DNA from 2 places in the Paenibacillus sp. FSL K6-1217 genome. Region 1 is predicted to be linked to the other one. Evidence: riboswitches for the same ligand, from Rfam matches in the RefSeq annotation. Region 1 holds a riboswitch; the other holds the start of a gene.
What was found. A riboswitch is a leader RNA that binds a small molecule or an ion and turns the genes downstream of it on or off. The one in region 1 is predicted to bind cyclic di-GMP.
Positions count from the first base shown of each region.

Region 1 (4,420 bases):
GATGTTGATGAAGCGCATCAAGGAAGCTGTGGCTTACAACAAATTTAGGAGGAACCCAGGTGAAAGCCAGATATAGTGTGATTGTCCCCATGTACAATGAGGAGGAAGTCATTCAGGTAACCTACGAGCGGCTCAAAAAAGTAATGGATGGTTGCGGCGATTCCTATGAGCTCGTATTCGTCAATGACGGCAGCCGGGACCGAACGGCTGAGATTATGCGCGGCATCAGCAATACGGATGAGCATGTCAAGCTGATTGACTTCTCCCGTAATTTCGGCCATCAGGTGGCGATTACGGCGGGAATGGATTATGCTGAAGGCCAGGCGGTTGTGGTGATTGACGCAGATCTCCAGGACCCGCCGGAGGTCATTCTGCAGATGATCGCCAAGTGGAAGGAAGGCTATGAGGTGGTTTATGCCAAGCGGCTGAAGCGCCACGGGGAGACCTTTTTCAAGAAGGTGACAGCCAAGATCTTCTACCGTCTGCTCAGCAGCATGACCAGTGTGGAGATTCCTACCGATACCGGGGACTTCCGGCTGATCGACCGCAAGGTCTGCGATGTGCTGCGCGGCCTGAAGGAGAAGAACCGTTATGTGCGGGGGCTGGTGAGCTGGGTTGGCTTCCGGCAGACTATGGTGGAATATGTGCGGGAGGAACGCTTTGCAGGGGAGACGAAATATCCGCTGAAGAAAATGATCCGCTTCGCGCTCGACGGAATCACCTCCTTTTCACACAAGCCGCTCAAAATCGCCTCCTATGTCGGCTTCTTCCTGTCCTTCTCCAGCTTCATCTACCTGTTCCTGGTCTTATTCCAGAAGGTCTTCACCTCCTGGACGGTGCCGGGCTGGGCATCCATTGTCGGGGTTAACCTGCTGTTTAACGGCATTGTGCTGATGCTGCTGGGCGTAATCGGGGAATACATTGGACGGATCTATGATGAATCGAAGGATAGACCGCTCTATATCGTACGCGAGACCAGAGGCTACCCGGAGGCAGAGTCCGTAGATACGCGGAAGGAAAGCGATTATGCAAGATAAGGCTTGGAGTGCAGGCATGATCCAATTTTTGAAATTCAATGCAGTGGGCCTGCTTAACACGTTCATTGATTTTGCGGTATTTACTCTGCTGCATTCCCTGGGGATGCTTAACACCCCTGCACAGATTATTTCCTACAGCGCCGGAACGGCCAACAGCTTTTTCTGGAATAAGAAGGTAACCTTCAAGGGCCGGGACCGGGGCGGCAATAGCGGCTTTGACCGGATGCAGCTGGTGAGATTTATTGTCCTGAATCTGCTGGTGCTGGGCATCTCCGTGCTGCTGATTCATCTGCTCACTGACAGCCTGGGGATTCAGGTGCTGATGGCCAAGGTGCTGGTTACCTTTATTACAGTGATCATTAATTTCTTTGGAAGCCGGAAGTGGGTATTCTAAGGTAACAGTACATCTTCCCCGTATCCTGCGGGGGTAGCACTTATTCTATATTGCGGAGGCGATTGTCATGCGGAAGTTATCCTATTTGATCATACTTGCCGGGGTCCTGATTATGCTCTACCCCAAAGGAAGCGAATGGTACGAGGACCGTCAGCAGCAGAAGCTGCTGGAAGAGGCTGAACAGGCCTACAGTGAAATCGTTCCTTCGGCTACTGCTCCTGCAAATCCGGATCTGAGCAAGCCTTATGCGGAAGTCACCCAGCTGCTGGCGGAAGAATCGGCTGCGGAAGAGCCGGTTCCCACTACAGCGCCGGAGATTGAAGTCGGAGGCAAGATCACGGCCATTATTGAAATCGACAAAATCGATCTGAAGCTGCCTGTACTGGAGGGCGCCACGAAGGCCAATATGAAGCATGCTGCGGCGCATATGAAGGAGACAGCTCCGATAGGTGCGGTAGGCAATGCGGCGATTGCGGCACACCGGTCAAGAACAGCAGGGCGGTTGTTCAACAGACTGAATGAGGTCGGTAAAGGGGATACCATTACTCTTATTACAAGCGGTCAGGAATACAAGTATGTAGTATATGATGTATCCATTGTAGAGCCTACCGATATTTCGGTACTGAAGGGTAAGGACGACGATAAGATTCTGACCCTCATTACCTGCGATCCGCTTGTCGATCCGACCCACAGACTCATTATTCATGCGAAGCTAACCTGATTCTTGCAGGACAAGACGGTAAATGTCGAAAAAAACATAAAATTTTAGCGTTTTTTTGGTGGAATCTAGCAATTTGGGTCTTGATAATAGAGAAGGATATGGTAAGATAGAAATATAAGAAGCTAATACACGATAACGGCAAACCTATCGAAAGGTAGGGACGCAAAGCTACAGGGCCTTCCCGTCATGGATGGCAGCCAGCTACCGAATGAAGAGGCTTTTTTTGTTTGTTTTTATTCTGAATCTGTCATTATGTGGTAGTAGATTGGACAGATAAAGCTTATACGATAACGGCAAACCTATCGAAAGGTAGGGACGCAAAGCTAAAGGGCCTTCCCGCAAGAATGGCAGCCAGCTACCGAAAGGAGTTTTATCCATGAAGAAAGTTTATTTAATGTTGATTACGCTTTTTGTACTTGTCGCTTCCGTGCAGACAGGCACTGCTCAAGCAGCTAATGCAGATTCAAGCTGGTTGAATGTAGGGCAATTGGATCAAGGGGTCATCGGAGTTTCGTATGACGTTCCTAAGGACAAGAAGATGAAGCTCATGATTACAAAGGACACTAACAGCTATACTTACAACTTATACACCTCCAAACCGAATGAGACGTTCCCGCTTCAGCAGGGAAATGGTTCTTACAAGGTGTCCATTCTTGAGAATACTACCGGCAACAAATACAAAGTGCTATCTTCCGAGACTGTATCCCTCGCCATGAGCAACACGAATGCCGTATATTTGAGCTCTGTACAGAATGTGAAATGGAGTTCTTCCGATAAAGCAGTTCAAAAGGCAGCACAGCTTACAAAGGGTCTGACTACAGACGCAGACAAAGTGAAGGCTATCTACAATTACATTGTAGCTAACGTGAAATATGATTACTCTCTGGCTAATAGCGTAAGCACGGATTATATTCCGAACAACGATAACACATTGGCTACCAATAAAGGGATCTGCTACGATTACGCATCCTTGTTCGCTACTATGCTCCGCAGTGAAGGCATTCCAACCAAACTGGTTATGGGTAATACAAGCTATGTAACTTCTTATCATGCCTGGAATGAAGTGTTCTTGAACGGCAAATGGGTAACGATTGATACTACAGTGGATGCGGGCCTGGGTAAGAGCAGTGCGTCCACACAACTGATCAAAGCAGCAAGCAAATATACTGCAGCGAAATTCTACTAAGAGTAGCTGTAACCTATAGTATTACTGAGAATAACCCGCTTAATTATTAAGTGGGTTATTTTTATTTATATATATTTATATAAAGGTTGCATTTTAATATAGGGATAGGTTATTATAAATAAGCGTTCTTGAAGCGGCAAAGGAAATGAGAAATCACTTAAATAAGTGACTTCAAAATAAAGCTTGCATTGCTTGAGTGAACGTGATATATTATAAGAGTTGCTGGTGACGCGCTAAGCGGCGCTGACAACGAGCTTGATCTTTGAAAACTGAACAACGAGTGAGTATCGGAAATCACTTCGGTGAGATCCAAAATTAGAGAATGTAACAATTCTCGTCAGATGTTTCAAAATGAGCAATCGCTCTTTCTAAATACCAATTTGGAGAGTTTGATCCTGGCTCAGGACGAACGCTGGCGGCGTGCCTAATACATGCAAGTCGAGCGGAGTTTGAAAGGAAGCTTGCTTCCTTTCAAACTTAGCGGCGGACGGGTGAGTAACACGTAGGCAACCTGCCCTCAAGCCTGGGATAACTACCGGAAACGGTAGCTAATACCGGATAATTTCTTTCTTCTCCTGAGGAGAGAATGAAAGGCGGAGCAATCTGCCGCTTGGGGATGGGCCTGCGGCGCATTAGCTAGTTGGTGGGGTAACGGCCCACCAAGGCGACGATGCGTAGCCGACCTGAGAGGGTGAACGGCCACACTGGGACTGAGACACGGCCCAGACTCCTACGGGAGGCAGCAGTAGGGAATCTTCCGCAATGGGCGCAAGCCTGACGGAGCAACGCCGCGTGAGTGATGAAGGTTTTCGGATCGTAAAGCTCTGTTGCCAGGGAAGAACGTCCGGTAGAGTAACTGCTGCCGGAGTGACGGTACCTGAGAAGAAAGCCCCGGCTAACTACGTGCCAGCAGCCGCGGTAATACGTAGGGGGCAAGCGTTGTCCGGAATTATTGGGCGTAAAGCGCGCGCAGGCGGTTATTTAAGTCTGGTGTTTAAACCTTGGGCTCAACCTGAGGTCGCACTGGAAACTGGGTGACTTGAGTACAGAAGAGGAAAGTGGAATTCCACGTGTAGCGGTGA
Region 1 covers NZ_CP150271.1:5,867,857-5,872,276, forward strand. The annotation lists gene MHH28_RS25900 (glycosyltransferase family 2 protein) at 60-1,037, shown strand; gene MHH28_RS25905 (GtrA family protein) at 1,027-1,431, shown strand; gene MHH28_RS25910 (sortase) at 1,499-2,152, shown strand; cyclic di-GMP riboswitch class I at 2,280-2,361, shown strand; cyclic di-GMP riboswitch class I at 2,435-2,515, shown strand; gene MHH28_RS25915 (transglutaminase family protein) at 2,529-3,338, shown strand; rRNA gene MHH28_RS25920 (16S ribosomal RNA) at 3,716-4,420, shown strand, end outside.

Region 2 (4,420 bases), 290 kb from region 1:
GTAGTATCGGGATCATCCATTTCATTATGCCCGTGGCGGCGGTAGCCGATCAGGTCAATCAGGAAGTCCTTCTTGAACTGATGGCGGTAAGCGCTGGCCAGACGGACTGCGGCAATGCAGGCTTCCGGGTCATCGGCATTGACATGCACGACCGGAATCTCATACCCTTTGGCCAGATCGCTGGCATAATGGGTGGAGCGGGAATCCTCGCTCTCCGTGGTGAAGCCGATCCGGTTATTGACGATAATATGCACGGTGCCGCCATTCTGATAACCCTGCAATTTGCCGATATTCAGCGTCTCGGCGACAATGCCTTCGCCCGGGAAGGCGGCGTCGCCGTGCATCAGCACAGCCATGGCCTTGCTTGTATTCAGCTGAGGCAGGCCCGGGGCGCTGCGCTCTTCCTGTGCGGCTCGAGTGAAGCCCTCGACCACAGGATTGACGAATTCAAGATGGCTCGGGTTGTTGGCAAGCGTGATCCGGGTACGCACAGTCTCGCCTTCGCGGACGGCACGGTCAGCCCCGAGATGATACTTCACATCCCCGCTCCAGCCGTAAGTAACGCCCATGGAGCCTTCCGAAGGGAACAGCTCTTTGTTCGGCGAGTGATGGAATTCCGAGAAAATAATATCATAAGGCTTACCCAGAATATGAGCCAGCACATTAAGTCTTCCGCGGTGGGCCATGCCCATCAGAATATGCTCTGCGCCATCATGCGCGGCAGCCCGCACAATCTCATCCAGCATCGGCACGAGGGCGTCATTGCCCTCCAAGCTGAACCGCTTCTGGCCGACGAAGGTCTTGTGCAGGAAGGTCTCGAAATGCTCAACCTGAATCAGCCGCTTCAGCAGCTCCTTGCGCTCTGTATTATTCAGCGGGGCAGGGGAGGTCATGGATTCCGCTTGGCTGTTGAGCCAGCGCAGCTCCTGTTCATCGTGCACATGGCCGAATTCATAGGCGATGGTCTGCGTGTAGGCCTTGCGCATTCTATGGACGGCATCCATAGCGGTATGCACATCCGCCGGGGCATTGTCCCAGATCAGCGAAGCGGGCAGGGCATTCAGATCCTCGCGTGTAAGCTCGTAGGTCTCCAGCTCCAGCCATTTCGCCATCGGGTTACTGCTGCGCTCCAGCGGGTCAATGTCTGCGGCCATATGGCCGTATATACGAATATTGGCGATCAGCTTCGAGGCCTTGACAGCCTTCTTGAGCCACTGCGCATCTGCGGATACGGCAGGCCTTGGTGCCCTCTCGGCATCTGGAGCCAGAGGAGGGGGGCCGGATACGGTGAAGAGATCGCGGTAATGTTGTTCAACTGAAGAGGGGTCCTTAACAAATTGCTCATACATCTCTTGGATGTAGCCCAGGTTCGGGCCGTAGTATTTGTTCCATACTGTGTCGTTATAGGGCTCTTTGACTGCCATGAATAGGTCCTCCTAACGGATAAACTCCACGCGAGGCATCCAGTGTGCCACTTGGCGGAGCTGCAAATGTTTGCGGTTTCATTCTCATCTTATTGTGCTACTTTCCGGCAGGGTAATCAATTCATACTTTCGCGCAATCCGTTCGCAATTCGGCATGATTCATTACCGTATTCATACGGAACTATCATAAATAAGCTTTAATACTCTAACTGTCCATAATATATGCAAATGGGTAATTGTCTCTATACAATGTCGCCGTGTAGCGGTATGGCGGGGCGGTTACGGTTCCCCTTAGTATAATTAAACTATTACCCGGGGTTTGAACTTGGAACTGGGAATATTTATACAAGCCGCTGCCAATTTCGGCTACGTTTCCTCACATTTTATCATAAAAAAATTCCAGAAAACGACACACTAATCGCGCATGATCTTGTATAATGTTATTGCGGAGAACGGTTTCATTAATTCTTGCCAGATCCTTTCATGATGGAAAGGGTCCAGTAAAGGGTAAACCTGCCGAAAGACAGGGGCACAAAGTCTCGGATCTAAAGTAGGGATACTACACAGTAGAAATACTACTATGATGGCCGGACTGCCTGGGGACGCGAAAATTCTAGGAGGAGATTTCTTGGATATGTCCAACCAGGAGAATGACGAGTTGCAGGCAGTTGATCTGGATTTAGAATGGGTGCATTTGCTGATGTCTGCCAAACAGGCAGGGATCGCGGCGGATGATATCCGCCGGTTTCTCAGTGAAAAGGCGCTCCAGGCGATGTAAGGGCGGTCATCATTGTTCGGATACATACAGAAAAGGCACAGCGGACGGTAGCTGTGCCTTTTCTGTATGTCAGGGAGGGATTTCAGCTCCGAAGGCGGTCTCCCTGGCATGTACCCCTGTAGCTTATAATGCCACGTTTAGTTGTCCTTTTGTTCCATGCGCCATTTCTGGTAATCCAGGAATTCCTTGAATTCACGTTTGCTGATACCGGAGGCCATGGCCTCCTGAACCAGCCGGAACCATTCCCCGTCCAGGGCCTGTTCTTCCGTCTCGGCCAGTCCGCCGTACAGCAAGGCATGAATGGATACCTGAAGCGCGTCAGCGATTTTTTCGATGAATTGAATGGAGGGGTTGGATTGAATATTCCGTTCCACATTACTGAGGTATGATTTCGCCACATCAGCCTTATCCGCAAGCTCGGATAACGAATAGCCCTTCTCCAGACGGAGTTTGTGGATGCGGCTTCCCATAGTATCTGACACGATTACAACGCCCTCCGTACTTTTTTTGTTAAAAGATAAGCATCTATGATGCTTCGCGCAATCCATTGTCCTTATCTTTCTCGCTGAAACGGTACCGCCGCTAAAAAAGGACGGCAAAGTCGTTTCCACTAGTCAGTATAACAAAAAACCGCAAGACGGACAAAATCATTGAACCGGGCAGCAGGGAAAAAATAAACGGCATACCGCTCCCGGCTGGGGGAGGATATGCCGTTATTCTTGTAGTTCTCGCTGAAACGGTACCGTCCTATACAAAGGACGACAAAGCCTTTTCCGCCTACAGATTCAGTCCCTGACCTGCCTGCCTACTTGGCTTCTCCCAGTCCCTGAAGCGCATCGAAGGTCCAGTTCAGCGATAAGCCGTCACCCTGGAAAATGTTCTGATCGAGCGTGTTGTCTACGAACTCGAAAGCGATCTTGAAGGTCTTGGACCCGGCAGCGGCAATCCCGCCCGGCAGTACGCCCGCCGCTACGAGATCATAGCTGGGGGTGTTTTTCAGATCCTTCAGGGAGATCTCGGACAGCACATGGCCGCTTAGGGAACCGCCGGTATACGAATTATCGAGGAGCTTGACCTTGAAGTGGTCTCCGAGATCCTGGCCCGCGTTATCCCCCTTGGCATCGGTTACAGTATAAGTGCTGGCGAGCTTGAGGAATTTGATATCCAGTGTGCCGTCATTGGACAAGGTGAAGGTGCGGACGGTGTAGTCTCCCGGCTTCAGGTTCGTCAGCGCTACCGGTGTATTGAAGGAAGAGCCGAGCTTCAGCGTACCGGCGGCGAAGGTTGCCGTGCTGGTGGCTGTGGAGCTGAAATAAGCGAAGGTGCCCCCGCCGATTAAAGACAATCCCAGTGCTGCCGATGCTACGCCAAGACCCAATGTTTTTTTGATTCCCATGATTTAATTCCTCCTTGGATGGTTTGTTTGTTATGGATTATTTGAGAGTGCCTTTTTCCTGGTTAGCTTCGAAATTCAGTGTCAGTGCAAGCGTGTCGCCCTGATAATAGTTCTGCGGCTGGAGGGTCTCCTTGAAGGCGAACTGAATGGTCAGGTTATCCGAGGTGCCGGCTTTAATGCCGGACTTCTCTCCGCCTAAGATCGCTCCGATAATTCCCCGGGCTACCAGATCGGGACTCTCCTGCTCCAGATCGGCCAGTGAGATGACCAGGAGCGGCGATTCCTTCTTATCCTTGTTCAGGAGGAAGGTCACGATAATATCATCCTTGAAATTATGGGAGCCGTTGTCTCCCTGGGCGTCTGTAATGGCCGATGAGGTGCGCAGTACCACTTTGGGAATATTGAGCGTCCCGTCATTTTTGAGTTTGAAGTCCCGTAAGACGGTATCGCCCGGCTTGAGGTTGCTGAGATTAACAATGACAGAAGGATCGGTTTGCAGTGATAAAGTTCCATTGTTAAAAGAAGCAGAAGAAGTGGAAGTACTGCTGAAGTAAGCGAAGGTGCCTCCGCCGACCAGGGTTAAGCCTAATGCTGCCGATACAACGCCGAGACCTAATGTTTTTTTGACGTTCATTGATTCATCCCTCTCTTATGAGTCTGCTTTGTGCATAGCCGGTGCTTCCGGCAAGCTGTATTGTGGCTCCGCGTTTCGTAAACGGGAGAGAACAATCGGTCATTGTACGAGGTCAGTGAAAGTATCCGGCCCTCCGCCGCTGGCTGCGGATGACGCGACATTCTTCTTTTCCAGTGCCGCTACGGCCT
Region 2 covers NZ_CP150271.1:5,576,573-5,580,992, forward strand. The annotation lists gene MHH28_RS24650 (2-oxoglutarate dehydrogenase E1 component) at 1-1,424, opposite strand, end outside; cyclic di-GMP riboswitch class I at 1,921-2,024, shown strand; gene MHH28_RS24655 (anti-repressor SinI family protein) at 2,059-2,202, shown strand; gene MHH28_RS24660 (helix-turn-helix domain-containing protein) at 2,340-2,672, opposite strand; gene MHH28_RS24665 (TasA family protein) at 3,008-3,598, opposite strand; gene MHH28_RS24670 (TasA family protein) at 3,636-4,232, opposite strand; gene sipW (signal peptidase I SipW) at 4,332-4,420, opposite strand, start outside.
Region 2: linked by a shared signal. The riboswitch ahead of MHH28_RS24655 (anti-repressor SinI family protein) and the one ahead of MHH28_RS25915 (transglutaminase family protein) in region 1 are both predicted to bind cyclic di-GMP.